DNA from 4 places in the Kitasatospora sp. NPDC058478 genome. Region 2 is predicted to be linked to each of the others. Evidence: riboswitches for the same ligand, from Rfam matches in the RefSeq annotation. Region 2 holds a riboswitch; each other region holds the start of a gene.

The links. A riboswitch is a leader RNA that binds a small molecule or an ion and turns the genes downstream of it on or off. The one in region 2 is predicted to bind cobalamin.
Positions count from the first base shown of each region.
Region 1: another riboswitch for cobalamin. It lies ahead of ACFWPT_RS32250 (ribonucleoside-diphosphate reductase subunit alpha); the one in region 2 lies ahead of ACFWPT_RS07150 (prenyltransferase/squalene oxidase repeat-containing protein).
Region 3: another riboswitch for cobalamin. It lies ahead of ACFWPT_RS35680 (FecCD family ABC transporter permease); the one in region 2 lies ahead of ACFWPT_RS07150 (prenyltransferase/squalene oxidase repeat-containing protein).
Region 4: another riboswitch for cobalamin. It lies ahead of ACFWPT_RS36060 (HoxN/HupN/NixA family nickel/cobalt transporter); the one in region 2 lies ahead of ACFWPT_RS07150 (prenyltransferase/squalene oxidase repeat-containing protein).

Region 1 covers NZ_JBHXML010000071.1:37,990-45,099, forward strand. Annotated here, with positions in the region: partial or broken gene ACFWPT_RS32240 (helix-turn-helix domain-containing protein) at 1-101, opposite strand, end outside; gene ACFWPT_RS32245 (ribonucleotide-diphosphate reductase subunit beta) at 297-1,292, opposite strand; gene ACFWPT_RS32250 (ribonucleoside-diphosphate reductase subunit alpha) at 1,313-3,730, opposite strand; cobalamin riboswitch at 3,922-4,064, opposite strand; gene ACFWPT_RS32255 (hypothetical protein) at 4,486-5,505, shown strand; gene ACFWPT_RS32260 (glycoside hydrolase family 26 protein) at 5,646-7,100, shown strand.
Region 2 covers NZ_JBHXML010000009.1:32,507-39,616, forward strand. Annotated here, with positions in the region: gene ACFWPT_RS07145 (hypothetical protein) at 649-2,013, opposite strand; cobalamin riboswitch at 2,231-2,307, opposite strand; cobalamin riboswitch at 2,385-2,528, shown strand; gene ACFWPT_RS07150 (prenyltransferase/squalene oxidase repeat-containing protein) at 2,632-5,628, shown strand; gene ACFWPT_RS07155 (hypothetical protein) at 5,625-6,824, shown strand; gene ACFWPT_RS07160 (CbiQ family ECF transporter T component) at 6,943-7,110, shown strand, end outside.
Region 3 covers NZ_JBHXML010000088.1:18,881-25,990, forward strand. Annotated here, with positions in the region: gene ACFWPT_RS35655 (amino acid ABC transporter permease) at 1-945, shown strand, start outside; gene ACFWPT_RS35660 (amino acid ABC transporter ATP-binding protein) at 942-1,739, shown strand; gene ACFWPT_RS35665 (CGNR zinc finger domain-containing protein) at 1,853-2,443, shown strand; gene sodX (nickel-type superoxide dismutase maturation protease) at 2,472-2,927, opposite strand; gene sodN (superoxide dismutase, Ni) at 3,115-3,510, shown strand; cobalamin riboswitch at 3,599-3,738, shown strand; gene ACFWPT_RS35680 (FecCD family ABC transporter permease) at 3,828-4,910, shown strand; gene ACFWPT_RS35685 (ABC transporter ATP-binding protein) at 4,910-5,674, shown strand; gene ACFWPT_RS35690 (ABC transporter substrate-binding protein) at 5,697-6,692, shown strand; gene ACFWPT_RS35695 (GNAT family N-acetyltransferase) at 6,764-7,110, shown strand, end outside.
Region 4 covers NZ_JBHXML010000091.1:569-7,678, reverse strand. Annotated here, with positions in the region: gene efp (elongation factor P) at 1-22, opposite strand, end outside; gene ACFWPT_RS36095 (Xaa-Pro peptidase family protein) at 102-1,208, opposite strand; gene rpmF (50S ribosomal protein L32) at 1,299-1,472, opposite strand; gene rpsR (30S ribosomal protein S18) at 1,536-1,772, opposite strand; gene ACFWPT_RS36080 (CobW family GTP-binding protein) at 1,785-2,951, opposite strand; gene rpsN (30S ribosomal protein S14) at 2,957-3,262, opposite strand; gene rpmB (50S ribosomal protein L28) at 3,262-3,498, opposite strand; gene rpmG (50S ribosomal protein L33) at 3,672-3,836, shown strand; gene ACFWPT_RS36060 (HoxN/HupN/NixA family nickel/cobalt transporter) at 3,984-5,096, opposite strand; cobalamin riboswitch at 5,126-5,340, opposite strand; gene ACFWPT_RS36055 (ArsR/SmtB family transcription factor) at 5,422-5,805, shown strand; gene ACFWPT_RS36050 (Fpg/Nei family DNA glycosylase) at 5,858-6,667, opposite strand; gene ACFWPT_RS36045 (AAA family ATPase) at 6,748-7,110, opposite strand, start outside.

The sequences.
Region 1 (7,110 bases), on a different contig from region 2:
ATGAGGTCCACGTCCTGCACGCTCGGCAGGGTCTTGCCGTTTTCGATCTTCGAAAGCTTGGCTGGAGACATGGAAGCCCTACGGGCGACGGTCTCGGCTGTCTTGGCCGATGCTCCCGGCTCTCTGGGCGCAGGGTCAAGAACCCGATCTTTCCAGAGCGGGAAAGTGGTTGGGCCGCCCCCGCCCGGCGTGAACGATGGCTGGGGGCGGGGGAGTTCAGAGGTGAGGTCGGTACAGACAGAGGTGCCCCGCGCGGCGGTGAGCCGGGCGGGGCACCTCTGGTGTGTCTGAGTGCTTTAGAAGTCGTCGTCGAAGGCGACGGAGCCTTCGACGGCGACCTGGTACGCGGAGACGCGGCGCTCGAAGAAGTTGGTCAGCTCCTGGACGTTCTGGAGCTCCATGAAGCCGAACGGGTTGGTGGACCCGTAGCGGATCGGCAGGCCGAGGCGGGCGAGGCGCTGGTCGGCCACGGCCTCCAGGTACTGGCGCATGGAGTCGGTGTTCATGCCGGCGAGGCCGTCGCCGCACAGGTCCTGGGCGAACTGGAGCTCGGCCTCGACGGCCTCTTCCAGCATCTCCGTGACCTGCTTGGCCATCTCGTCGTCGAAGAGGTCGGGCTCCTCCTCGCGGACCGTGTCGACGACCGACATCGCGAAGTCCATGTGCATGGACTCGTCGCGGAACACCCAGTTGGTGCCGGTGGCCAGGCCGTGCAGCAGGCCGCGCGAGCGGAACCAGTACACGTACGCGAACGCGCCGTAGAAGAACAGGCCCTCGACGCACGCCGCGAAGCAGATCAGGTTCAGGAGGAACGCGCGGCGGTCCTCCTTGGTCTGCAGCGAGTCGATGTGGTCGACGGCGTTCATGTACTTGAAGCAGAACTGCGCCTTCTGGCGGATGGAGGGGATGTTCTCCACCGCGGCGAAGGCCGCGTTGCGGTCCTCGGGGTCGGGCAGGTAGGTGTCGAGCAGCGTCAGGTAGAACTGGACGTGCACGGCCTCCTCGAACAGCTGGCGCGACAGGTACAGCCGCGCCTCCGGGGAGTTGATGTGCTTGTAGAGGCTCAGCACCACGTTGTTGGAGACGATCGAGTCCCCGGTGGCGAAGAAGGCGACCAGGCGGCCGATGAGGTGGCGCTCGCCCTCGCTGAGCTTGGCCAGGTCGGCGACGTCGGAGTGCAGGTCCACCTCCTCGACGGTCCAGGTGTTCTTGATCGCGTCCCGGTACCGGTCGTAGAACGACGGGTAGCGCATCGGGCGCAGGGTCAGCTCGAAGCCGGGGTCGAGCAGCATCTTCTCGCGGTCGGGGGTGCTCACTGGCAGGCCTCGCAGGACTCGGGGTTCTCCAGGGAGCAGGCCAGCGCGGCCTCCTCCTCCGGGGTGAGGGTCGGGGTGTTCACCGGCACGGGCGCGGACGCGGGCGCGGCGGCGCGGGCGGCACCGGAGGCGGCCTGGGCGATCCGGGTCGCCGGGCGCGAGCGCAGGTAGTAGGTGGTCTTGAGACCGACCTTCCACGCGTAGGCGTACATCGAGCTGAGCTTGCCGATGGTCGGCGCCGCCATGAACAGGTTCAGCGACTGGCTCTGGTCGAGGTACGGCATGCGGGCCGCGGCCAGGTCGATCAGCGCGCGCTGGGGCAGCTCCCAGGCGGTGCGGTAGAGCGAGCGGACCTCGGCGGGCAGCCAGCCCAGTTCCTGGATGGAGCCGTTGGCCTCGCGCAGGGCGTCGCGGGTCTGCTGGTCCCAGACGCCGAGCTCCTTGAGCTCGCGCACCAGGTACGGGTTGACCTGGAGGAACTCGCCGGACAGCGTCTCGCGCTTGAACAGGTTGGAGACCTGCGGCTCGATGCACTCGTAGACGCCGGCGATGGACGCGATGGTCGCGGTCGGCGCGATGGCCAGCAGCAGCGAGTTGCGCAGGCCGGTCTCGGCGATGCGGGCGCGCAGCGCGGTCCAGCGGTCGGCCCACTGCGGGGCGGCCGTCGGGAAGTGGTCGATGTGCAGTTCGCCGCGGGCGGCGCGGGTCTCGCCGTAGGCCTCGTGGCGGCCCAGCTGCTCGGCCAGGTCGGCGGAGCGCTCGTACGCGGTGAGCATGATGCGCTCGGCGATGAGGGTGGAGAGCCGCGCGGCCTCGGCGGAGTCGAAGTCGATCCGCAGCTTGAAGAAGACGTCCTGGAGGCCCATCACGCCGAGGCCGACCGGGCGCCAGCGGGAGTTGGAGGTGCCGGCCTCGGTGGTCGGGTAGAAGTTGATGTCCACCACGCGGTCGAGGAACGTCACGGCGGTGCGGACGGTGGCGTCGAGGCGCTCCCAGTCCATGGCGCCGAGCAGGTCGTCGACGGAGGCCCCGGGGGCGACGTGGGCGCCGAGGTTGACCGAGCCGAGGTTGCAGACGGCGGTCTCGGAGTCGTCCGTGACCTCCAGGATCTCGGTGCACAGGTTCGAGGAGTGCACCGTGCGGCCGGGCAGCGCGGTCTGGTTGGCGGCGCGGTTGGAGGCGTCCTTGAAGGTCATCCAGCCGTTGCCGGTCTGCGCCAGGGTGCGCATCATCCGGGCGTACAGGGTCTGCGCGGGGATGGAGCGCACGGCCTTGCCGGCCAGCTCGGCCTTGCGGTAGGCCTCGTCGAAGTCGGAGCCCCACAGGTCGACGAGCTCGGGCACGTCGGCGGGGGAGAAGAGCGACCAGTCCTCGTTGGCGTTGACCCGGCGCATGAACTCGTCCGGGATCCAGTGCGCCAGGTTGAGGTTGTGGGTGCGCCGCGCCTCTTCGCCGGTGTTGTCGCGGAGCTCCAGGAACTCCTCGATGTCGGCGTGCCAGGTCTCCAGGTAGACGCAGGCCGCGCCCTTGCGGCGGCCGCCCTGGTTGACGGCGGCGACCGAGGAGTCGAGGGTGCGCAGGAACGGGACGATGCCGTTGGACTTGCCGTTGGTGCCGCGGATCAGGCTGCCGCGCGAGCGGATGCGCGAGTAGGACAGGCCGATGCCGCCGGCGTGCTTGGACAGCCGGGCGATCTGCGCGTAGCGGTTGTAGATCGAGTCCAGGTTGTCCAGCGGGGAGTCGAGCAGGTAGCAGCTCGACATCTGCGGGTGCCGGGTGCCGGAGTTGAACAGGGTCGGCGAGGAGGTCAGGTACTCCAGCCGGCTCATCAGGCCGTACAGCTCGGCGACCTCGCGCACGGACTGCTCGCTGTCGCCGACCGCCAGGCCGCAGGCGACGCGGAGCAGGAAGTGCTGCGGGGTCTCGATGACCTTGCGGGTGATCGGGTGGCGCAGCAGGTAGCGGGACTGCACGGTGCGCAGGCCGAAGTACTCGAAGCGGTCGTCGCCGTGTACGTCGATCAGCGCGTCCAGGGCGGCGGCGTGCTTGGCGACGAAGGCGGCGGTGGTGTCGCCGATCAGGCCCTCGTCGTGGCCGACGGCGATCGAGGCGGCGAAGGAGCGCGAGCCCTGGCTGTTCGCCTCGTCGACGATCTCCAGGGCGAGCAGCCGGGCGGCCAGCTTCGAGTACTGGGGGTCCTCGGCGATCATCGACGCGGCGGCGTCCACGGCCAGCCCGCGCAGCTCGGCGAAGTCCGAGCCGGCGTGGCGGCCGCGCAGCGCGGCGGCGGCGACATGGCCGGGGTCCACCTGGGGGAGATCGACGCTGCGGTCGGTGAGCAGCCGAAGGAGCGCGCCGCCGGGGTCGGAGACCGTCGGGTCGGTGGGGGCGGGGCCGGTGCCCTGGGCGGGCAGGGTGGCTGAGGCAGCGGTGGTCAAGGCGCTCTCTCCTGGCGGCGATCGGCGGCGGTGATCGGGGGGTACCGGGCCGTTCGGGGCAGGGGAGCACGGCACGTACGCAGGAAGCGTCGCGCGACAGTGGCGTCCCCGGCCCGCCCGCGAGGCCCGGAAGGTAGTTCTCGTGCTGGCGCGGCCTCTGCGGGAGGGCCCGTGCGCACACCGTCGGCAGGTACTCGGACTCGCGGTGCGGCTGCTGGAGCCGCCCGCTCACCGCTGCGGGGCAGTCCCGGATTCGCACCGGGTTCCCCTGCATCGACAGCAGGATTGAGCATACATCTTGTGGTGTCTCTCTGATGCGACCCCACATGTAGTACGGCGCGGTGTGTCGGCGCGATAACCGGGGGTGCTGGGAGGGGGCGGGCCGTGGCCTTGGGGCGCCTCGGATCCGGGCTCCCGGGGCCTTGGTTCCGGGCTCCGGCGTCCTGGTTTCGATACGGAACGGTCACCGGGCGGACCGGCTGGCGGGGGCATGCCCTACGATCTGGGCGCATGAGCGAGCGAAGCGCCGAGGGGCGCGTTTCGCGAAGCGATCATCGAGCGAAGCGAGGGGGCGCGTGAGCGACGGAACTGGCGCACCCGGGCAGGGTCCGCAGGGAACGCCTCCCACCGGGCCGGGGGACGCGCACGGTCAGCAGCCGCCGGTGGTGCCCGGTCCGGTGTTGCCGCCGAGCGGGGGCTTCGGGCCGCCGCCGGCCTCGTACGGGCCTCCGGTGCCGCCCGCGCAGCCGGTGGCGCAGCCCGGCCCGCCGGGGCAGCCTCCGCTGCCGCAGCCGGGCCAACCGGGGCAGCAGCTGCCGCCGCAGTGGCAGCCGAACCCCCAGCCGCATCCCCAGACGCATCCCCAAGGACACCCGCAGGCGCACCCGCAGCCGTACCCGCAGCCCCAGGCGCCGCAGCGCGCCGAGCCGAACTGGCAGGCGCTGGCGGACCGCAACGCGGCGGACGACAAGCGCCGCCGCCGGCTGCGGGCCCTCGGCGTGGCGGTCGCGGTCGTCCTGGTCGGCGGCCTGGTCGCGGGCGGTGCGGTGCTGCTGACGAAGGGCGACGGCGACAAGCCGACCGCCGGGCCGACCGCCTCGGCCTCCAACCGGCCGTCCTCCGCCGCACCGAGTGCCGCGCCGAATGCCGCCGGAACCCCGGGCGGGAACCCGTCCGGCACCCCGGGCGGCGCGCCGGACGACCCGTCGAAGCCGATCTGGGAGGCCGCCACCGACCCGGCGCCGCAGGACGCGGGGGCGCTGTTCTCCGCACTCCAGGTGACGGTCAACGGCGCCACCTGGAACCGGACCTTCGTCTCGCTGGACTCGCCCTGCTGGGACGGGAACTCGACGACCGGCGGGCTCGGCAAGGTCCTCGGTGACCAGGGCTGCCAGAAGGTGCTCCGGGCGACCTACGTCTCCGGCGACAGCGCGGTGACCGTCGGCGTCGCGGTCTTCGACCACAAGATCCAGGCCGAGACCTCGATGAAGAGCTACACCGGCCACCTCAAGGGCGCCGTCGCGCCGGGCGCGCCGGCCTTCTGCGCCACGCCGGGCTGCACCAACACGCACAACACCCTGGGCCGGTACGCCTACTTCACGGTCGAGGGCTCGGCGAAGGGCGGCAACACCGCCGACGCCGCCGCCACCGCGGCGGCCGCCGGCTTCGGCGAGCACGTGAAGGGCCAGCTGCTCCAGCGCGCCAAGGCCGCGTCCGCGCCGGGTGCGCCGGGGGCCGCCGCGGCCGGCTGATCCGCCGTGACACCCCGGCCCCGGCGGGTTCGCTCGCCGGGGCCGGGGGAGTGTGGCAGGCTCTCGGGGCAGTCATTCGCACGAGTGTTCCGGTTGTGTCCGCCTGGGCCGGTGCCGGCGAGCAACCGGAGGAGCGGTCCGTGGCCCTGCCCAGAGCCCTGCGCGGCAAGCCCGCCGTCCTGGCCGCGGCCGGGGTCGTGGTGGCCGCGGGCGCCGTGGCGCTGTTGCAGCGCGACGGCCGGGCCGACGGCGAACAGCCCGCCCGCGTCCCGGTGGCGGTCGGTTTCTCCGGCCGCACCCTGCCGCCGGAGGTCGGCCGGGACCTGCTCGCCCGGGACCCGCAGGCCTCGCCGAACGCCCGGGCCGTCCAGCAACTGCTCGCCGACCTGGAGGGGCAGGCCCGCACCGGGCAGAGCGGCGGGACGGTGATCGGCCAGCACGTCGAGGCGCACAACGAGCGCAACAACCCCGAGTACGGCGACTACCGCGGCACCAAGCAGGTCGGCTACTACTACAAGAAGGCCGCCGACCTCACCGGCAAGCTGCCCGGCTTCGTCGAGACCGACCTCGGCCCCGGCTACGGCCAGACCGGTTGGGGTGTCGGCGACCCGCGCTCCTACTCGGCCGGCCGGTGGCCCACCTGCCGGGCCGGCTGGCAGTACACCGACGACGCCGTCGACCTGCTCTCCGCCGTCTGGTCCGGCCACCCGCGCGCCGACGACGGCAGCTACGGCACGGCCGGTGTCCAGCACAACTGCGACGGCACCACCACCGAACTGCCCGACAACGGCGGGGGGCCGGCCGGGATCGTCGGCATGTCCTTCCACCAGCCCTACCCCGGTTCGGACGTCAAGTCCTTCGAGCAGGTGCTCTGTTCGAACTCCCCGGCCGCGAAGGACAAGGGCTGGTTCGGCCGCGTCGTCGACAGCGCGCACGACACCCCCGAGTACCGCGCGCTGATGACCGACCTGTCCTACCTGGCCGACCACCTGGAGTACCTGGCCGCCCACGACGTGCCGGTGCTGCTGCGCCCGTACCACGAGATGAACGTGCAGGACTGCGCCCGCAGGTTCTGGTGGTCGGGCCAGAAGCCGGCCGACTACCAGGCGCTGTGGCGGATCACCTACCGCTACCTGGTGGAGACCAGGGGCCTGCACAACCTGCTGTTCGTCTGGACGCCGGTGTCCTGGGACGGAGCCCCCGGCGCGGACCCGTGGGACTACTACCCGGGCTCCCAGTACGTCGACGTGGTCGGGGTGGACGACTACAGCGGCAGCCCCGCGCACCCGATCGGCACCGGCGAGGTGTGGACCAAGCGGTACTACGACGGGCTCGCCGCCTACGGCAAGCCGCGGATCCTGGCCGAGTCCTTCGCCGTCCCGGTCAACTCCCGCCAGCCGGACACGCTGCGGCGCACGCCCTGGACGATCTGGACGGTCTGGGGGCAGTCGCTCACCTCGGACAACCTGACGCCGGACCAGCCGCGCAACTCCGGCGCGGACGTCAACGCCACCTACCACAGCCCGCTGGCGCTCACCGGCGGCGCAGGCCCGTTCGGCGCGAACGTCGACTGGGGCGGCCTGCACGTCCGTTGAGCCGCCCCGC
Region 2 (7,110 bases):
CCTCCGGAAGGGGGGGCCGGGGCACCGGCGGTGCGGCACGTTCGGCGCCGCCGGGCGAGCAGCACCATGGTGGCCGTCGCAGCGGTGAACAACAGGGTGTTCACCACGCTCCCGCCGGTGGTCAGCAGCCGTGGGACAAGGCAACCGCCTGGTCCCGCCAGGTCCACACCCTCGCTGTTCGACACGCCAGCTCAGCTCTCGTCCGAGCATCTCCAGGACGGCGGTGTGGCCGTTGCGTGTTTCTGAACTCAACTAATACGTAAGGAACTTGAGGCGAAGGACCCTGGTCTGCAGAAGCTGGGCGCCGGGACGTGTGAGCGGCCCCGCGTACCGGAATCGGTGCGCGGGGCCGCTGTGGGGCATCGGGTGGTTCAGCAGTGGGGCGGGTCGGGCGCGTTGTGGAATAGAACCGCACCCCGACCGCGCAGTCCAGGCCGCAAACCCGCCAGGCTCCGCCCCGATAACTCCCTTGTGCGGCGGGTGGGTTGGGTCCTGTCGGGTCGCGAAGAGGCTGGTCTGGGGCGTCGGCGTCGGGCGGTGCGGGCTCGGGCCGCCGGGGGCCCGGTGGAAGTCCCTCCGTGCACCCGGCGTGATGTGATGGCAGGTCAGCTCGCTGCTTCCGCGTCCAGGACGGCCAGGGTATCCGGATCAGTTGCCGTAGCAGAGCGAGACGGTGTCGCCGAGGTGAACGGTGGTGGCCCGGGTGGCGGTGGTGGCGGTGGTGCCGTCCAGGGTGATCTTCCAGGTGGAGGAGCCGCTGTTGGCGGTGCCGTTGATCGCGGTGACGGCGCCGGTGCCGGAGGACGGGGTGACGGCGGTGACGCAGCCGGCGGGGGTCGCGGATGCGGCGGCGTCGAGGACGTCGCCGAGGGTTGCGGTGGTGCCGGTCGGGGTGAGGGTGACGGCGCAGACCTTGAGGGGGTTGGTGCCGTCGTCGATGACCAGCGCGAGCTTGGCGGCGGTGCCGGGGACGAAGGTGGTGGCGGCGGCCCAGGCCGGCTCGCCGGCGGTGGTCGGGGCCGGCGGGGTGGCGGTGAAGCCGGCGCCGGCGACGGCGCGCAGGCCGTCGACGGAGGCGTAGGTGGAGGGGGTGGTGTCGGTGGGCAGGTACTTGAAGCCGCCGCCGGGCTTGAACTGCTGGGCGATCAGGAAGTCGACGGGGCTCTTGCCGGTGCCGCTGGTGAAGTCGGCGCCCTGGGGGTTGATGCCGCAGGCGTTGAGGCCGGAGACGGCCCAGCCGTTGGAGTCGGTGTTGACGCCGAACATGGCGTTGAAGGCGCCGGAGGCGGTGAGCTTGCCCTTGAGGAAGTTCTTGGCGGCGACGATCGCCGGGTCGGTGGCGGGGACGCCCCCGGTGCAGAGCGAGGCCATGGCGGCGCCGGTCATGTCGATGTCGCTGCCTTGGGCGAGGGCGTTCGGGTCGCCTGCGGCCTTGCTGAAGTTCCAGCCGCCGTCGTTGTGCTGGTTGGCGCGCACCGCCGTGACGGAGGCGTCGAGCAGCGGCTGCGGGACGCGGGGGTTGCCGGCCTGGGTCTTGGCGCCCGCGAGGGCGAGGAGGCCGAAGACGGTGCCGTTGAAGTTGGCGGACGGGCCGTAGTAGCCGGGTTCGGCGGTCTGCCAGTAGGTGGCGAGGTCGGCGACGAGGTTGCGGCCCGGGCCGACCCGGGCGGGGTCGATGCCGGCGGCGTAGGCGTTGAGGATGCCGCGCTCGTAGTCCGTGACGACCGGTGAGGCGCTCGGCCAGCCGGGGGCGGCGAGTTGGCCGCGGTACACCAGGCGGGCGTTCTTGGTGGGGTCGCCGCCGGGGGTGACGTCGGCGGCGGCCGTGCCGGCGGCCGCGAGTGCGCTGAACGCCCACTCGTTGGAGAGCCCGCCGCCGGTGACGTAGCTGCCGTCGGCGGCCTGGAGCGACTTCAGGTAGGTGACGCCGGTGCTCTTCGAGGTGGCTATCTGGGTGGGGCTGGCCGTCGCGTGGGCGGGGACGGCGGAGAGCAGGAGTGCGCCGGCCGTCAGGGCGACGGAGGCGGCGCGGGAGGGGGCGGTCCGCGAGGAGGTGGTCTGCGAGGGGGTGGTTCGCGAGGGGGCGAGGAGGGACACGGGACAGGCTCCTTGGGGTGGCGGGCGCCGACCCTGCCCCGGAGTTCCGGCGTCCGTTCAAGGGCGCGCGACTGCCGGAGCGGTCGCCGCCCGGATCGCGTGGGCCGGCTTTCGCCATGGTGCGCGGCCGGGCGGGCATTCGGGCTCAGGGCGGCACGATGGCCACCCCACACCGCTGCGCGTCAGCCCCGGATTCGCACCGGGTTCCCCCGCTCGGCCACCGCGGACGCTACCGCACGGCGCACCGGCGCACGAGGTGGTGTGATCGACATGACGACCCGTTGACTCCTGTTCTACCGGCGTGGTCTGATGAACCGATTTTTTGCCCTCGGCATTCAGGGGAAGCCGGTCCAACTCCGGCGCTGACCCGCAACCGTGGACCCACCTGTGGTGGGTGAGCCGGAATGCCTGGACCGGGGGCCTGTTCACAGAGCACTTGCGTCGTCGCGGACTACGACGCGGTCCGGACGGTCCCTGCCCAGGAGACCGTCGGCTGCGCCGTTGCGTCCCGCGTCGACCGACCAGGGAGTCGTCGTGAGGGTCAGCAGCAGTCGCACACGTCACAGGAACCGGGACCTCGCCTCCGTGGTGGTCGCCGGTGCTGTCGCGGTCGCCGCCTGCGGAAGCGTCCTGTTCGGGCGCCCCGGCACCGCGGCCGCCGACCCGATCGAGCAGTGCACGGCGACGACGGGCGCGATCGTCGCCGTCGACTTCACCCACTGGGGCGGCGGCGTCGTCCGGGGCTGCGACGCCCACCCCACGACCGGGATGAACCTGCTGCACGCCGCCGGCTTCACCACCGCCGGAACCGAGCACGACGGACCCGCCTTCATCTGCCGCCTCGGAACCGGGACCTTCAACAGCGGCACCCAGTACCCGACGCCGGCCGAGGAACCCTGCGTCAACACCCCGCAGGCCACCGCGTACTGGTCGTACTGGATCGCCGAACCCGGCCAACAGGCCTGGTCCTACAGCCGGTTCGGCGCCGGGACGCAGAAGCCCAAGCCCGGCGAGGTCGAGGCCTGGGTGTACGGCGGCACCGACATCGGCGGCACCAGCGGGGCACCGGGCTTCACCCCGGACTCCGTGAGAGCGAAGAGCGGTGGTTCGTCGGCTTCGCCGTCCGCCTCGCCATCCGCCTCGCTGTCACCCTCGGCGAGCCCGACTCCGACACCGACCCCGACCGGGCCGACCTCGACCGGGCCGTCCGCCACCGGTGACCCGGCGGCCGCCGCGGCCTGGCTGGCCCGCCAACTCGTCGGCGGCGACCACATGGAGAACTGGGCCGTCGAGGGGCCGGACTACCCCCGGACCGCCCTCACCGCCATCGCCCTCGCCGCCGCCGGCACGCAGGACCCGGCGGTGCGCAGGACGACCGCCTTCCTCGCCGCCCACACCGACGCCTTCCTGTACCCCGACGGACCGGCCGGCCAGCCCGATGCGAGGGCCGCCGCACTGCTGGCCCTCGTCGCCGAGAGCACCGGCAGCGATCCCCGGGCCTTCGGCGGCCGGGACCTGATCGCCGCGCTCACCGGCCACGTCTGCACGGCGGCGGGGGAGAACGGCAGGTGCACCGCCGCCGGGGACTTCCTCGGCGCGGCCTCGCCCTGGGTCCAGTCCCTCGGCGTCATCGCCCTCCAGCGCGCCGGTGTCACGCCACCCGCCCCGGCGCTCGCCCGCTTCACGGCGCTCCAGTGCGCCGACGGCGGGGTGGCCGGATCGATGATCGTCGCCGGCGAGCACTGCGAGTCCGACCCGCTCACCACCGGCCTCGCGGTGCTCGCCCTTCGCACGGCCCCCGGGTACGAGACGGCGGCGAAGAAGGCTTCGGACCAGCTCGCGGCCGGACAGCAGGCCGACGGATCCCTGCTCCCGTACCTCGGCGCCCCCGGCGACACCATCAGCACCGCGAGCGCGGCCCAGGCGTTCAAGGCCACCGGACAGGACACCCGCCGGGCCGCCGCCACGGCCTGGCTCGCCGCCCGGCAGGGCACGGACGGCGGCTTCGGCCCCGACGCGTCGACCACCGACCCGGACCCGGCGGCCACCGAGCAGGCGATCCTGGCCCTGACCGGCACCGACCTCACCAGCGTCCGGCACAACCCGGACCCCACCACCCCGCCGACGACGCCCGCCACCACGAAGCCTGCCGGAAGAACCCCCGACGCCGCCAAGGGCAGCGCCTACCTCACCGACCCCTCCCGCCTGATCAACGGCCGCTACTACGAGGGCTTCCCGGCCTTCGCCGACTTCGGCCTCACCATCGACGGCGCCTACGCCCTCGCGGCCACCGGCACCGACGACGCCGCGCTGCGCAGGATCGTCGACTTCCTGGACCAGCCGGGCAAGGACGCCGGTGAGCGCACCGTCAACGACTGGACCGGCATCGGCACCGAGTACGCAGGCGGCGGCTCGATCGGAAAGGAGGCGCTGCTCGCCGAGGCGGTCGGCCGCAACCCGCGCGCCTTCGGCGGCCACGACCTGATCGCCGCCCTGGCCGCCCTCGTGTGCACCAAGGCCGACCAGAGCACCGGCTGCGCGGCGCCCGGCAACTACACCTACGCCACCTCGGTGTTCTCCCAGGCGCTCGGCATCATGGCCCAGCTCCGGGCCGGGGACTCGACGAACGCCGCTCCCGCGATCGCCTACCTGAAGGGCCTCCAGCACCAGGACGGCTCGTGGCCGAGCCTGATCCCCGCCACCGGGGACTCCGACGTGGACAGCACGGCGATGGCCGTCATGGCCCTCGCCCTCGTGCCGGGGGACGAGGCCGCGCGGGCCGTCGACCAGGGCCTCGGCTGGCTCGCCGCGCGGCAGCTGCCCGACGGCGGCTTCCCGGGAGCGGCCGGCGACTCGACCAACTCGGCCGCGCTCGCCATCCAGGGCATGACGCTGCGCCAGGCCTCGTACGGCGCCCGGATCGCCAAGGCGCGCGACTTCCTGGCGGGCCAGCAGAACGGGGACGGCGGGTTCAACGTCGCCTCTGCCGGGCAACCGGGATCGGACGTCCGCGCGTCCACGCAGGTGCTCGGCGGTGCCACCGGGATCTCGTTCGGCACGCTGTTCCGGGACCTCGGGGGAACGTCGACGCCGACGCCGACTCCGACTTCCACCGGGACGGCGACCCCGACGGGTACGCCGACGGGCACTCCCACGGGCACGCCGATCGATACCCCGACCGGCACGCCCACGAACACATCCACGAACACGCCCACGAACACGCCCACGAACACGCCGAGCCCGACGGGCTCGCCCGCAACGGCTGGGCCCTCGGACACCGCCGCTCCCTCGACCGGCGACGGTTCGGCCACCTGGTCGGCCGGTGGCATCGACGCTCCGGCCGGTGGCGGTGGCGCACCCGTCGCCCCCGCCGGTGGCGTGCCGGCGCAGACCGGTTCCGGCAGCCTGGCCGGGACCGGAACCCAGGCCCTGACGCTGACGGCGGGCGCGGGTGTGCTGACCGCGCTCGGCGCGGCGGCCGTCCTCGTCGCCCGGCGCCGCGCCGCAGCCGCCCCGGGGCGTCACCGGTGAGCCGGGGACTCGGCGGTCGGCTCGGCCGGCTGTCCGGGGCGGCGGCCCTGACCTTCGCCCTCGCGTTCGGCGGCGTCGCCGTGGGCACCGCCCCGGCGTCCGCGGCGCCGCTGCCGATCGACCAGTGCACCACCACCTCCGGCGTGGTGCTCGCCGTGGACTTCAGCAAGTGGGGCGGCCCGCTGCTGCGCTCCTGCGGGACCACCCCGACCACCGGCTTCACCCTGCTCAACCAGGGCGGCTGGAAGACCACCGGGACCGGCCACGACGGTCCGGCGTTCATCTGCCGGATCGGCTACAGCGGCTTCCAGGGCGGCAAGCAGTTCCCGGCCCCGGACCAGGAGAAGTGCGTCCTGACGCCCCCGGCCACGGCCTACTGGTCGTACTGGCACGCCGATCCGGGCCAGAACGAGTGGTCCTACAGCCAGCTCGGCGCGATGAGTTACCAGCCGAAGCCCGGCAGCGTCGACCTCTGGATCTTCGGTGGCACCAACATCGAGGGCACCGAGGGGCGGCCGGGCTTCTCGCCGGACAGCGTGCGCGCGAACAACTTCAGCCCCGGCGGGCAGCCCGCCGACCCCGGCCAGGGCACCACGGGCGGCTCCGGCGGCGGGTCGACGGGTGGCACGGGTACGACCGGCGGCAGCGCCACCGGCACCGGTTCGAGCGGTGGCACCGGCGGGACCGGAACCACCGGAAACGCAGGCGGAACCGGCAGCACCAGCAGCACCGGCAGCAGCGGCGGAACCGGCGGCACCAGCGGCGCAGGCACGACCGGTGGCACCGGATCGGGCCGGGCCCCGGCCCCCGCCAAGCCCCCGACGGGCGGAGCCCGCCCGCCCGCGCCCGCCACGACCCCGGGGCCCGGCGCCGCCGCCACCCCCGAGGACGGCATCACTCCGCCCGGAGCGCCCGAGCCGACGCCCGTGCCCGCCACGCCGGTGCCGGTCGAGCCGCCCACCGCGCCGCCGACGGACACCCCGAGCGATCAGCCGACCCCGCAGACGGTCGAGGCCGCGGCCGCGCCGACGTCCACCCCCGCCGTGCCCGGCGGCGTGGTGGACGCCAATCCGGTGGCGGACGCCCCGCACGACTCCGGGTCGATGGCCCCTGCCGTCATCGCGACCGCCCTCGTGGGGGCGCTGGGCGCGGCCACCGTGGTCGTCGCGCGCCGCCGCCGCCGACGGGCCGAGTGATCCGGTGACCAAGCCCGACGAACCCGGCGCCGTCCCCCCGAAGCCCGACCCGAAGCCGAAGCCCAACCCGAAGCCCACCCCCCGACGGGACGCCGGGAGCCGGCGCAGCCCCCGGAACCTGCACCCGCTGGCCTGGTGGACCTGGGCGCTCGCCCTGGCGACGGCGGCCAGCCGCACCACCAACCCGCTGCTGCTCCTGCTGGTCCTCGCCGTGCTCGGCTACGTGGTCACCGCCCGCCGGACCGAGGCCCCGTGGGCCCGCGGGTTCACCTACTACCTGTGGCTG
Region 3 (7,110 bases), on a different contig from region 2:
GAGGGACGGCCTGAGACCATCAAGGCCGTCCCGGTCCGCCACCCCGGACGCTGGGTAGGCGCCGTCGTCATCGCCCTGCTCGCGGCGATGCTGCTGAGCGCCCTCTTCACCAACCCCGCTTTCAAGTGGGACATCGTCGGGCAGTACCTGTTCCACGACAGCATCGTGCACGGCATGGTCGTCACGCTGGAACTGACCGTCCTCTCCATGCTGATGGGCGTGATCGGCGGCATCGTCCTCGCCGTGATGCGCCTGTCCCCGAACCCCCTGCTCTCCGGCACCGCCTGGATGTACATCTGGGTCTTCCGCGGCACCCCGGTGCTGGTGCAGCTGGTGTTCTGGAACTTCCTCGGCCTGATCTGGGCCAAGCTGTCGATCGGCGTCCCGTGGGGGCCGGAGTTCTGGTCCGCGGACACCAACGTCCTGATCCCGACCTTCGTCGCCGCCCTGCTGGGCCTCGGCCTCAACGAGGCCGCCTACATGGCGGAGATCGTCCGCGGCGGCATCCAGTCGGTGGACGAGGGCCAGACCGAGGCCGCCCACGCGCTCGGCATGAGCCGGTTCCAGACCATGCGCCGGATCGTCCTGCCCCAGGCCATGCGGGTGATCATCCCGCCGACCGGCAACGAGACCATCTCGATGCTCAAGACCACCTCGCTGGTCAGCGTGATCTCCCTGGAGGAGATCTTCCGGGCCGGTCAGGTCATCTACTCCCGGAACTACCAGAACATCCCGCTGCTGATCGTGGTCAGCCTCTGGTACCTGTTCTTCACCTCGCTGCTGACCATCGGCCAGTACTACATCGAGCGCTACTACGCCCGCGGCTCCAACCGGACCCTCCCGCCCACCCCGGTGCAGCGGCTGCGGGGCCTGTTCGCCGGGAAGCCCGCCCCGAAGACCGGCGCCGACGTCGTCCCGGGGCTTGAGGGAGGTGGTCACGTATGACCGACCTGAGCAAGACCCCGGCCGCCGCCACCGGGCAGCCGATGGTGCGCGCCGAGAGCGTCCACAAGTCCTACGGCTCCGTGCACGTGCTCAAGGGCATCGACCTGGAGGTCAAGCAGGGCGAGGTGTTCTGCCTGATCGGCCCCTCCGGCTCCGGCAAGTCGACCTTCCTGCGGTGCATCAACCACCTGGAGAAGATCAACGGCGGACGCCTCTGGGTGGACGGCGAACTGGTCGGCTACCAGCAGAAGGGCGACAAGCTCTACGAGCTCAAGGACCGCGAGGTCGCCGTCAAGCGGCGCGACATCGGCATGGTCTTCCAGCGCTTCAACCTGTTCCCGCACATGACGGCCGTCGAGAACGTCATGGAGGCCCCGGTCCAGGTCAAGGGCGAGAGCAAGGCCGCCGCCCGGGAGCGGGCGATGGTCCTGCTGGAGCGGGTCGGCCTCGCCGACAAGGCGAAGAACTACCCCTCCCAGCTCTCCGGCGGCCAGCAGCAGCGCGTCGCGATCGCCCGCGCGCTGGCCATGAAGCCCAAGCTGATGCTGTTCGACGAGCCCACCTCGGCGCTCGACCCCGAACTGGTCGGCGACGTCCTCGACGTCATGCGCGGCCTCGCCGAGGAGGGCATGACCATGGTGGTCGTCACCCACGAGATGGGCTTCGCCCGCGAGGTCGGCGACGCGCTGGTGTTCATGGACGGCGGTGTGGTGGTCGAGTCCGGCAACCCCCGCGAGGTGCTCACCGACCCCCGGCACGAGCGCACCCGCGCCTTCCTCTCCAAGGTGCTGTAGAACCGTACCGACCGGCGCCCGGCAGGCTGCTCCTGCCGGGCGCCGACGTTTTCCCCACCCAGGTAATAGGCTGGACGCAATCAGCCCGTTACCGACCTTTTGGAAGGACCTCCGTGGAGCTCGCCTCGTACGCCGATCTCGCCGTTCGGCTGGTGAACACCGAGGAGCCCGAACGCGGCACCGACACGCTGACGTCCGTGGACGCGGTGCGCGGCCTGTTCTCCGACTCCTCGCGGGCCGCCGCACAGGCCGACGAGTCCGACCTGCCCCGGCTGCGGGCGGTGCGGACCAGGCTGCGCGGGGTCTTCGAGGCCGCCGCCGAGGGCGACGAGATCCGGGGCGTCGACCTGCTGAACAGCCTGCTGATGGAGTACCCGGTCAGCCCGCTGGTCTCCGGGCACGACTACCTGGACGACGCCGGCCGGCCGCGCTGGCACCTGCACCTGGCCGACAACTCGCCGACCGCCACCGCGCACTTCAGCGCGGTCGCCTGCATGGGCCTGGCCGTCCACCTGACCGAGCTGGGCGCCGACCGGCTCGGCATCTGCCAGGCCGCGCCCTGCCGCAACGCCTACCTGGACACCTCGACCAACCGCTCCCGCCGCTACTGCTCGGACCGCTGCGCGACCCGCGCCAACGTCGCCGCGTACCGGGCCCGCAAGCGCCAGGAGGCCGAGGCCGCGGCACTCGGCGCCGCCGGCTAGGCAGGGCAGGGCCCAGGGGGTCAGGGAGTCAGAGCTCGTCCGCCCAGACGCCCAGGCGGCGGGCCAGGCCCGGCACCCGGGCCAGCCGGGTGCTCAGCAGCAGCCGCTCCAGCCGCCGCCCCGGCGCCAGCCAGGCCGGGCGCGGGCGCAGCCTCAGCAGCACCCGGCCGAGCACCAGTTCGTCCGGGACCGGGCCGTAGCTGCGGCTGTCGCTGTCCACCGGCCGGTTGTCGGACAGCAGCCACCAGCCCCTCGGACGCCGCTCGGCGGCCCGCTTCACCACCAGCAGGTCCTGCTGGAAGGGGTGCCGGAAGAGCACCACCGCGCCGGGCCGGATCGGCGCGCCGTAGCGCACCAGCAACTGGTCGCCCTCGCGCAGGGTCGGGACCATCGACGGGCCCGCCACGTCGACCAGCCCGAACGGCACCGCGCCGCCGCCCCGCCCCCGGGGTTCCGTGCCCGCCGGTTCCGTGCTCCGCGCCACGACTCCTCCTCCCGGACCGACCGGTCCCAGTCTGCCGTACGGACCGTCACCCCGTTCGATCCGTTCGATGTCCGGATTACCCCGGTTCCGGGTCCGCCTTTTGCCCTAGGCCCACCGCCCGATCGCGAAACCCCGGGGGCGGAAGGGTAATCTCGGGCGCGGGAAGACGATCTAAGGAAGGACTCCCATGTTCTCTCGTCTGTTTGCACCGCGCGCCACCGCCCACGCCCACTGTGACCTGCCCTGCGGCGTGTACGACCCGGCGCAGGCCCGGATCGAGGCCGAGTCGGTCAAGGGCACCCAGGAGAAGTACCAGGCCAACGAGGACCCGGCTTTCCGCACCCGCGCCCTGATCATCAAGGAGCAGCGTGCCGAGGCCGTCAAGCACCACATCTCGGTGCTGTGGAGCGACTACTTCAAGGCCCCGCACTTCGAGAAGTACCCGCAGCTGCACCAGCTGATCAACGACACCCTGAAGGCCGCCTCGGCCGCCAAGGCGTCCACCGACCCCGCCACCGGCCAGGCCCTGCTGGACCTGATCGCCGAGGTCGACAAGATCTTCTGGGAGACCAAGCAGGCCTGAGCCTGACGCGTCGCCACCCGACCGCCCCCGTCCGCGAGCCCGGACGGGGGCGGTCGTGCGTTCACGCCCCACCCGAGCCCGGTAAGGGTTGCCTAGCCTGAGTGGCTGTTATGCTGCCAGGGCGTCCGAGGGGGAAGTCCGGTGTGAATCCGGCGCTGACCCGCAACGGTGAGCACGGCCCCCGGGGCCGCGCCAGCCCGATCGCCCCCGGCCGCTGAACTCCCGACAACTCGCCGTGGACTGCGAGGGGATGGCGCCCGGGCCCGCGCCCGACCGGTGCCGCCCCCGCGCACCCGCGGCCCGAGGCAAGGCGCACCGTGAGCAGCACCGCAGCCGCGGGCAGTGGCGCAACGAGCCCGCCCGCCCGCCGAATACCCGCCCTCCCGCTCGCCGTCGGCCTGGCCGCCGCCCTGCTGCTCTCGCTGCTCTGCGGCGTGGCGCTGGGCGCCTCCGGGATCGGCCTGCCCCGCGTCCTGCGGCTGCTGGCCGCCGGGCTGACGGGCGGACGGCTGGAGGCGGAGGAGGCCGCCGCCTACGCGATCGTCTGGGAGATCCGGCTGCCGCGCGCCGTGCTGGCCGCCGTGGTCGGCGCCGGGCTGGCCGCCACCGGGGTCGCCGTCCAGGCCCTGGTGCGCAACGCGCTGGCCGACCCGTTCGTACTCGGCATCTCCTCCGGCGCGGCCGTCGGCGCCAACGCGGTGCTGCTGCTCGGCGCCTTCGCCTCGCTCGGGGTGTGGGCGATCTCGGCCTCCGCGTTCGGCTCCGCGCTGGTCGCCATGGTGCTGGTCTACCTCGCGGCGCGGACGGCCTACGGGCTCACCCCGCTGCGGCTGGTGCTCACCGGCACCGCGCTCTCCTACGGCTTCTCCGCCGTCACCGCGCTGATGGTCTTCGCGGCCGCCCGCGGCGAGGCCGCCCGGGACGCCATGATGTGGCTGCTCGGCAGCCTCGGAGGCGCCACCTGGGGCTCGGTGCCGATCGCCGCCACCACCGTGCTGGCCGGCCTGGCGTACCTGGCCTGCGCCGCCGGCCGGCTGGACGCGCTCGCCATGGGCGACGAGACGGCCGCCTCGCTGGGCGTGGACCCGGACCGGCTGCGCCGCGAGCTGTTCGTGGTGACCGCCGCCGTCACCGGCACGGTGGTGGCCGTCAGCGGGGCGATCGGCTTCGTCGGGCTGATGGTGCCGCACCTGGCCCGGATGCTGGTCGGCGCCGGGCACCGCCGGGTGCTGCTGGTCGCGCCGCTCGCCGGGGCGCTGCTGCTGGTCTGGGTGGACATCGTCTCGCGCACCCTGCTGGCGCCCGCCGAACTGCCGGTCGGGGTGGTCACCGCGGTGCTCGGGGTGCCCTGTTTCCTGCTGCTGATGCGCCGTCGCGGCTATTCCTTCGGAGGCCGCTGATGGATCTCGCCCTGGACTCCGTCTCGGTCGAGCTGGCCGGTGCCCGGCTGGTCCACGACGTCGCCCTGGACGCCGCCGCCGGGCAGGTGGTCGGACTGATCGGACCGAACGGCAGCGGCAAGTCGACGCTGCTGCGCTGCGTCTACCGGGCGCTGCGGCCGGCCGCCGGGGCCGTCCGGCTGGACGGCACGGACCTGCACGCGCTGACCGCGCGCGAGGCCGCCCGGCGGGTGGCCGCGCTCCCCCAGGAGCACTCCGCCGAGTTCGACTTCACGGTGGCCGAGGTGGTCGCCATGGGCCGGCTGCCGCACCGGCGCGGCCTGGGCGGCCCGGGCGCGGACGACCACGCCCGCTGCACCGAGGCGCTGCGCAAGGTCGGCGCCGAGCAGTTGGCCGGGCGGGGCTTCCTGAGCCTGTCCGGCGGCGAGAAGCAGCGGGTGCTGATCGCCCGCGCGCTGGTCCAGGAGCCCCGACTGCTGGTGCTGGACGAGCCCACCAACCACCTGGACATCGCCCACCAGTTGGACGTGCTGGCGCTGGTCCGGGAGGCCGGGCCGACGGTGCTCACCGCGCTGCACGACCTCAACCTGGCGGCCGGCCACTGCGACCTGCTGTACGTGCTGCAAGCCGGCCGGATCGTCGCCTCGGGGCCGCCCGCCGAGGTGCTCCGACCCGCCCTGCTGGCCGAGGTGTTCGGCGTCCGGGCCACCCCCGTCCGGCACCCGGTGACCGGCGCCGTCCAACTGCTCTTCGACCGGATCTGACCCACACCCCGAAGGAACCCCCGTGCGCACCAAGGCTGTTGCCATCACCGCCCTGCTCACCCTCGGGCTCACCGCCTGCGGCGCCGAGATCGCCCCGAGCGGCGACGCCACCGCCGCCTCCGCCCACTACCCGGTGACCGTGGAGAACTGCGGCACCAAGCTCACCTTCCCGCAGAAGCCCGCCCGGACGGTGACCAACGACGTCGGCATCACCGAGCTGATGCTCGCCCTCGGCCTGGCCGACCGGATGGCCGGCTACGTGATGCCCGACGACAAGGGCCGGGTCGACCAGGTCGCCTGGAAGGACGGCTACCAGCAGACCGCGTGGCTCTCCAAGAAGGAGATCACCAAGGAGATCGTGCTGGGCGCCAAGGCCGACCTGGTCTTCGCCGGCTGGCACTACGGCTTCGACGAGGGCCGCGGCTTCACCCCGCAGGCGCTGGGGGACCTCGGCATCGCCTCGTACGTGCTCAGCGAGTCCTGCCGCAGCGGCAAGGGCACCGAGCGCGGTGTGATGTCCCCGTTGGACGCGCTCTACACCGACCTGGCCAACCTCGGCGAGATCTTCGACGTCCGCGACCGGGCGGACAAGCTGGTCGCCGGTTTCAAGGCGCAGGTCGCCGCCGCCCCGCAGCCCGAGCGCCGGCCGTCCGTGTTCCTGTACGACAGCGGGCAGGACAAGCCGTACACCGCCGGGAAGTTCGCCGCGGCCGACGAGATCATCGCCAAGGCAGGCGGGGCCAACGTGATGGGCGACCTCGCGGACACCTGGGTCACCGTCGGCTGGGAGAGCGTGGTGCAGCGCGACCCCGAGGTGATCCTGATCAACAACTACGGCGAGACCGGCGCCGACGCCAAGCGCGCCTTCCTGAAGTCCTTCCCGCCGCTGGCCGGCGTCTCGGCGGTCAGGAACGACCGGATCTTCGTCCTGGACTACGTCGACCTGGTGGAGAGCCCGCGCAACCCGGCCGCGATCACCGCGCTGGCCGACTACCTGCGCACCGTCCCGGCCCGCTGACCCGCCCGCCCCCGGCCCGGGCCCCGATCAGGGCCTGGGCCGGGGGCGGGGGCGCGCAGTAGGCTCGCGGCATGATCCGCACCGCCGTCGTGACCGACGTTCCCGTCATCCTCGCCCTGATCCGCGAGCTCGCGGAGTACGAGAAGGCCCCGCAGGAGGCCGTGGCCACCGAGGAGCAGCTGCGCGACGCCCTGTTCGGCGCCAACCCGGCGCTGTTCGGCCTGATCGCCGAGGACGACGCCACCGGCGAGCCGGTCGGCTTCGCGGTCTGGTTCCTCAACTTCTCGACCTGGCGCGGCACCCACGGGATCTACCTGGAGGACCTGTACGTCCGCCCGCAGTCCCGCGGCGGCGGCCACGGCAAGGCGCTGCTGCTGGAACTGGCGCGGATCGCCGTCGAGCGCGGCTACGCGCGGGT
Region 4 (7,110 bases), on a different contig from region 2:
TGAGATCGTTCGTGGAAGCCACGGGCGCACTTACTCCTGGATATAGCTGTCAAGGAACCAAGGCTTGCGTCCTGCCGCCGACGGCCGACGGGCGGCCGCGGTCACAGGGCGAGGAGCTCCTTGGTGGTGATGGTGAGCAGCTCGGGCCCGCCCTCCTCTGGGGGGCGCACCACGAGCGTGTCCTCGATCCGGACACCGCCCTTGCCCGGGAGGTGGACCCCTGGGCCGACGGTGACCGGCACGCGGCTGTCCAGTTTACCCATGTCCGACGGACCGAGGCGCGGCGCCTCCCGGATCTCCAGCCCGATGCCGTGCCCCACCGGGTGCGGGGAGGTCTCGGTGTGGCCGGCCGCCTCCAGGATCTGCCGCGCGGCCCGGTCGGGCACGTACTGCTCCACGCCCGGTCCGAGCGCCTCCCGGCCGGCCCGCTGGGCCCGGAACACCAGCCGGTGCAGCTCCACCTGCCAGGGCGCGGGGGCGGCGCCGATCACGAAGGTCCGGGCGGTGGAGACGCCGTAGCCCCGGTACTGGGCGCCCATCACCACGGTGAGGAAGTCGCCCTCCTCCACCCGGCGGTCGGTCGGCTGGTGGGCGGGCCGGCCGGAGTGGCTGCCGGTGCCGACGGACACCGGGTAGGCCGCCCGGTCCGCGCCGTGGTCGATCATCCGGCGTTCCAGCTCCATCGCCAGGTGCCGTTCGGTACGGCCGACCAGGATCGACTCCAGCAGTTCGCCGAGCGCCTGGTCGGCGATCTCGGCGGCGATCCGCAGGTCGGCGATCTCGTGCTCGTCCTTGACCACCCGCAGCCGCTCGACCACCTGCGCCAGGTCGGCCAGCCGGGCCCCCTCCGCCAGGCTCGCCACCGCGCGGTGGCGGCTGACGGTCAGGTCGTGCTCCTCCACCGCGAGGTCCGCCACGCCCAGTCGCGCGGCGGCGGCGGCCGCCGCCAGGGCGGTGTCCGCCGCGGCCGCCACCGGCACCTGGGTGACGTCCGGCGCGATCAGGTGCTCCCCGGTGTCGTCCGGCGGCAGATCGTCCGGCACTGCCAGCAGCACCCGCTCCCGGGTCAGCAGCAGCGTCGCCCCGCAGGGCGCGCAGCCCGTCAGATACCGCACGTTCGCCGCCCGGGTGATCAGCGCCGCATCGGCCCCGGCCGCACTGCAGTGCTCCCTCACCCGCTCCCGCCGACCCGCGTACGCATCAGACATGCGTCGAGCCTACGAACCCCCACCCCGATCCGCCCGCCGAGCACCCCCGACAGGGCGCGCTCCCGCCCCCGCGCGCCCTCTTTGTGGTCGCTACGCCCCCTCCGGATCGATCAGGCCGCGGCGATAGGCGGGGACCAGGTTCTGGGGGACGAGCAGTTCGCGGCCGTTGAGGGTGATCGGGACGAGCTTCGGGGCCTTGCCCTTCCACTGGGCCCGGCGGTGCCGGGTGTTGCTGCGGGACGTCTTGCGCTTGGGGACGGCCATCGGGGGCTCCTTGTCGGGTGGTGACGGTGGTGACGGTGGTGGCGGTGGTGACGGCGGCGATGGCTACCGGGTGGTGCCGGCGGCGTACGGGAGGAGGGCCATCTCGCGGGCGTTCTTGACGGCCCCGGCCACGGCGCGCTGCTGCTGGACGGTGAGCCGGGTGACGCGGCGGCTCCGGATCTTGCCGCGGTCGGAGACGAAGCGCCGCAGCAGGTCGGTGTCCTTGTAGTCGATGTACTCGACGCCGGCCGCGAACAGCGGGTTCGGCCGGTCCTTGGGCGGGTTCGGTCGCTTACGCACAGTGACGGCTCCTCAGTGAACGGGGTCGAGCAGGTCCCGGAAGGCGTCCGGCAGGGCCTTCCAGCCGGGTTCGCCGGCGGCGAGTTCGGCGTCGGTGAGCAGACAGGAGTCGAGCAGCCCGGTGACACCGTCGACGTCCAGGCCCTCGGCGGTGAAGCTGAGCTGCTGCACCCGGTCGCCGTGCAGAGGGTGCCAGTCGAGGGCGGCGGCGGCCCGGCGGGCGGGCGGGTAGAGCTCCCAGGCGGCGTCGGGCAGGGAGGTGAGCCAGGGCCCGCACTCCTCGACGGCGAGGTTGGCCCCGGCGGCGTCCCAGGCGAGCATCAGGTCGGGCCGGTTGGCCAGCCAGAAGCGGCCGCGGCTGCGCTGGGCGGCGGGGACGAGCAGTTCCAGCGCCCGGTGCAGCCGCTCGGGGTGCAGCGGGCGGCGGCGCTCCCAGACCAGCGTGGTGACGCCGGCCTCGTCGCTCTCCTGCGGGAGCAGCGCGATCGCCGGGTTGACCCGGTCGCGGGCGGCGGCGACGTCGAAGCCGCCGAGGGCGGCCCGGGTGAGCGCGCCGGTGCCGAGCCGGACGACCCGGGCGGTGGGGTGGAGCTGGCGGAGCAGCGCGAGCCCGGGCGTGTGCGCCGTCGCGCGCGGGACGGCGAGGGTGGTGGCGTACTCGACCTGGTGGGCGAGCGCCTCCGCGCGGGTCCGCTGGTCCTGGCGGGCGGTGTGCTCGCCGTGGTCCACCAGGTCGTCGGAGACGGAGAGTTCGCCGATCAGCCGGTCCGGGTCGACGGCCGTGACCACGCCCGCGAGTTCGACGGCGTCCTCCAGATGGCGGCCGTCCGCCTCTCCCCCGGCGATCACCTCGACGGCCGGGTGCGGGTCGCTGCCGCCCCACAGTTCGACGATCGCGAGTCCGTACCGGCCTTCGTCGGCGATCCGCAGCAGTCGCGGCAGCAGGTCCTCGCGCAGGGCGCAGCAGGGGCAGTCGTTCACCAGCGGGACGTCGGCGGCGTCGAACCCGCCTCCCGCGTCGCGCAGTTCACGGTGGACGACACCCTGCGAGGCCTCCCGCAGGTCGTGGTGGAGGACCACCGCGTCCACCGCAGCCGCGGCCAACTCCCGGACGGCGGCCCGGCGTTCGGCGGCGTGCAGTCCGGCGACGACCACCACGGGCAGCTTGATCCCGTCCACGCCGCTCACCAGCTGGCCTTGCGGACGCCGGGCAGGTGGCCGGCGTGGGCGTGGACGCGGAGGTTGACCCGGGAGAGGCCGAAGGCCCGCAGGTAGCCGCGGGGGCGGCCGTCGACGGCGTCGCGGTTGCGGATCCGGGTGGCGCTGGCGTCGCGGGGCTGGCGGGCGAGTTCGGCCTGGGCGGCGGCGCGTTCGGCGGGGGCGGTGCCGGGGTGGGCGATGATCCGCTTGAGCTCGGCGCGGCGCTCGGCGTACCGGGCCACGACGGCGCGGCGCTGCTCGTTCTTGGCGATCTTGCTCTGCTTGGCCATCAGACCTTCCCCCCTCGGGCGCGGATGCGGGCGACGGCGGCCTCGATGCCGATCGTGTCGATGGTGCGGATGCCCTTGGCGCTGAGGGTGAGCCGGACGTACCGGCCCTCGCCGGGCAGCCAGTAGCGCTTGTGCTGGATGTTGGGGTCGAAGCGGCGGCGGGTGCGGCGGTGCGAGTGCGAGATCGCGTTGCCGAATCCGGGCTTGCGGCCGGTGAGTTGGCAGTGGGCGGACATGGGTGCTCCCTGACGTCCGGGAATGGGCAGGACGGAGCTCACGTTACACCAGATGAAAATGACTTCCATTTCGGTGTACGGTTTCGCCCCGGCCCCGAACACCCCGCCAACCCGCCAACCCGCCAACCCGCCAACCCGCCAACCCGCCAACCCGCCAACCCGGGAGGACACCCATGGCCCGTAGTGAACTGCGCCCCGTCATCAAGCTCCGCTCCACCGCCGGCACCGGCTACACGTACGTGACCCGCAAGAACCGCCGCAACGACCCGGACCGGATGGTCCTGCGCAAGTACGACCCGGTCGCGCGCCGACACGTCGACTTCCGCGAAGAGCGCTGAACCCCGCCCGCCCGAACTGAACCCCGCACCGACGGAACGCCGACCGGCAGCGACCCGTACCGCCCCGCAGCGACGAAACGGCGCCTCCCCCGGGATCCCGGGGGAGGCGCCGTCGCTGCTCGCAGCCGTCGCCGCTCGCAGCCGCCACTACTCGGCGGCCACCCAGCGCTTCTCCACCCGGGCCAGCTTCCAGTAGGCGATCGCCGCGGCCCAGACCACCACGAACAGCCCGGCGATCGCGTAGCCGACGTTGTCCAGCGAGATGCCCGCGATCCAGCCGGTGACCGGATCGGTCAGATCGAGCTTCTCGTGCAGCACGCCGACCAGCTCGATGGTGCCGATGACGAAGGCCACCGCGATCGACAGCCCGGTGATCGTCAGGTTGTAGTACACCTTCCGGACCGGGTTGGCGAAGGCCCACTGGTACGCGAAGTTCATGAACGTCCCGTCCAGGGTGTCGAACAGGCTCATCCCGGCCGCGAACAGCAGCGGCAGGCAGACGATCGCGTACCAGGGCAACCCGGCCGCCGCGCCCGACCCGGCCATCACCATCAGGGTGACCTCGGTCGCGGTGTCGAAGCCCAGCCCCAGCACCATGCCCACCGGGAACATCTGCCCGGGCCGGGTGATCGAGCGGGTCGCCCGGTTCAGCACCCGGGCCATGAAGCCCCGCGAGTTGAGGTGCTCCTCCAGCTGCGCCTCGTCGTACGACCCGGCCCGCATCGCCCGGAACACCTTGAGGATGCCGAGCAGCGCGGCCAGGTTGAGCGCGCCGATCAGGTAGAGGAACGCGCCGGAGGCCGTCGTGCCGACCATCCCGAGCCACTTGTGGGTGGTCGAGTCGTCGTCCATCAGCGTGCTGGCCAGCTGCGCGCCGCCCGCCACCAGGGCGGCCATCAGCACCACCATCGAGGAGTGCCCGAGGGCGAACCAGAAGCCGACCGAGACCGGCCGCTTGCCGTCCGCCATCAGCTTGCGGGTGGTGTTGTCGATCACCGCGATGTGGTCGGCGTCGAAGGCGTGCCGCATGCCGAGGGTGTACGCGGTGATCCCCAGGCCCACGCCGAAGACCTGGGTGCCGACCGCGTAGTTGTGGGGCGCGACCAGGAAGATGAGCGTCCCGAACGCCACCACGTGCATGGCCAGGATCACCCCCATCAGCCCGGCCGTGCGAACGGTGTCCTCGCGCTTCCAGCGGAACGTGGGCAGCACGGACGGTGTCGCCGGCGCCTCGGCGGCGGCGGTTTCGGGCAGGGTCATTCGGGTCACGCTCCAGCACCTCGTGGAAACACTTCGTGAGATGCCGTGGCCGGTCTCCTGGCTTACGGGGGTCCCGTACCCGCCTTCCCAGGTGCGCGAGGCTCCCAGTGGCGTCGTGGGTACGGACGTCTCTCCATCGTCGACGATCACGATGGCCCGATCACAGTGGCGAGGGCCGCTCCGGACTGGGACCCCTGAGGATCCGTCACCGGTCTTCCCGAGCACCACGGCGGGGAACACCGTAGGGGTCAGGACCCACCCTTGCAAGGCTGCGCACCTGCGCAGGTGTCCAGGATCACAGGCCCCCTCCTGCAACAATGTGCGCATGCATCTCGTACCGGCCGACCGCGCGGGCCACCGCACCATCGACGGACACCGGGTCTGCGAGGCCATCGCCGCGATCGGCGACCCCGCGCACGTCCGCACCTGGGCCGAGCGGTTCTCCCTGCTCGCCGACCCCGGGCGGCTCGCCCTCCTGCTCGCCCTCCACCGGGCCGGCCCGCTCGCCGTCTCCGACCTCGCCGTCGCCACCGGCATGCGCGACCCCGCCGTGTCCCAGGCCCTGCGGCTGCTCCGCACCGCGGGCGTGGTCACCGGGGACAAGGACGGGCGGGTCGTGCGCTACCGGCTCGTGGACGAGGCCATGCGCCCCCTCCTCGACGCGTGCGCCGCCGCCGAACACCACGAGCCCACCGTGGCCGTCGGCTGACCGGCCCCCCGGAGGACACGCCGGGGCCCGGCCGGAGCAACCGCGGACCCGGTCAGGCCGCCTGGCAGGCGGGGCACCAGAAGAGGTTGCGCGCGGCGTGCTGCTCCGTCCGGACGTCGGTGCCGCAGACCAGGCAGGGCATCGCGGCCCGCCGGTAGACGTACACCTCGCCGCCGTGGTCGTCGACACGCGGCGGGCGGCCCATCGCCTCGGGGGTGTGCTCGGGCCGGACGGTGTCGATCCGGCCCGCGCCGACGCCCTCGCGCATCAGGGCGACCAGGTCGGCCCAGATCGCGTCCCACTCGCCCCGGGTGAGGTCGCGGCCGGCGCGGTGCGGGTTGATCCCGTGGCGGAACAGCACCTCGGCCCGGTAGACGTTGCCCACCCCGGCCAGCACCTTCTGGTCCATCAGCAGCGCGGCGACGGTCGTCCGGCTGGCCGATATCCGGCGCCAGGCGGCCTGCGGGTCGGCGTCGGCGCGCAGCGGGTCGGGGCCCAGCCGGGCGGCGACGGCGGCCTTCTCCGCGCCGGTGACCAGCGCGCAGGTGTTGGGGCCGCGCAGATCGGCGTAGCCGTCGTCGTTGGCCAGCCGCAGCCGGACCAGGCCGACCGGCTCGGGCGCGGGCCCGGTGCCGAAGGCGAAGCCGCCGTAGAGGCCGAGGTGGACGTGCACCCAGGCGCCCTCCTCGAAGCCGAGGAACAGGTGCTTGCCGACGGCTTCGGCCGCGGTGAGCAGCTGCCCGTCGATGGCCTTGGCCTCGTCGGCGAACCGGCCCTGCGGGCTGGACACCTCGACCGGGCGGCCGCCGAAGGCCTTCCGGTTCTCGGCGGCGAGGCGGTGGATGATGTGGCCTTCCGGCACGGGCGTCAGCTCCCCCGGGGTGGTTCGACAGGACCTGCACATCATCGCAGTCGGCGCCGACAGCACCGGATCGTCGCAGGTCAGCGGACCGGCATGCCCATCAGCCGGGCCAGGATGACGCGGTCCAGCTCGGCGGCGGTGCCGGCCACGTCCAGGTACGAGTTGTCGATGATCGGCAGCCCGGAGTTGTACCAGCCGGCCATCCGGCCGTGGATCCGCGCCACCTCCTCGTCACCGAGCCGCCGGGTGCCGCCGCGCCGGGCGTTGCGGTGCAGCACGGAGTCCAGGCTGGGCAGCAGCACGACCGGGATCATGCCGGGGCCGATGTGCCGCTTCCAGCCGCCGAGGCCGATGGCCGGGCGGTCCGGGAAGACGGCGTCGTCGATGATGCAGGAGATGCCGTTGGCGAGGTAGTTGCGGCAGGCGAAGCCGCAGGTGCGGCG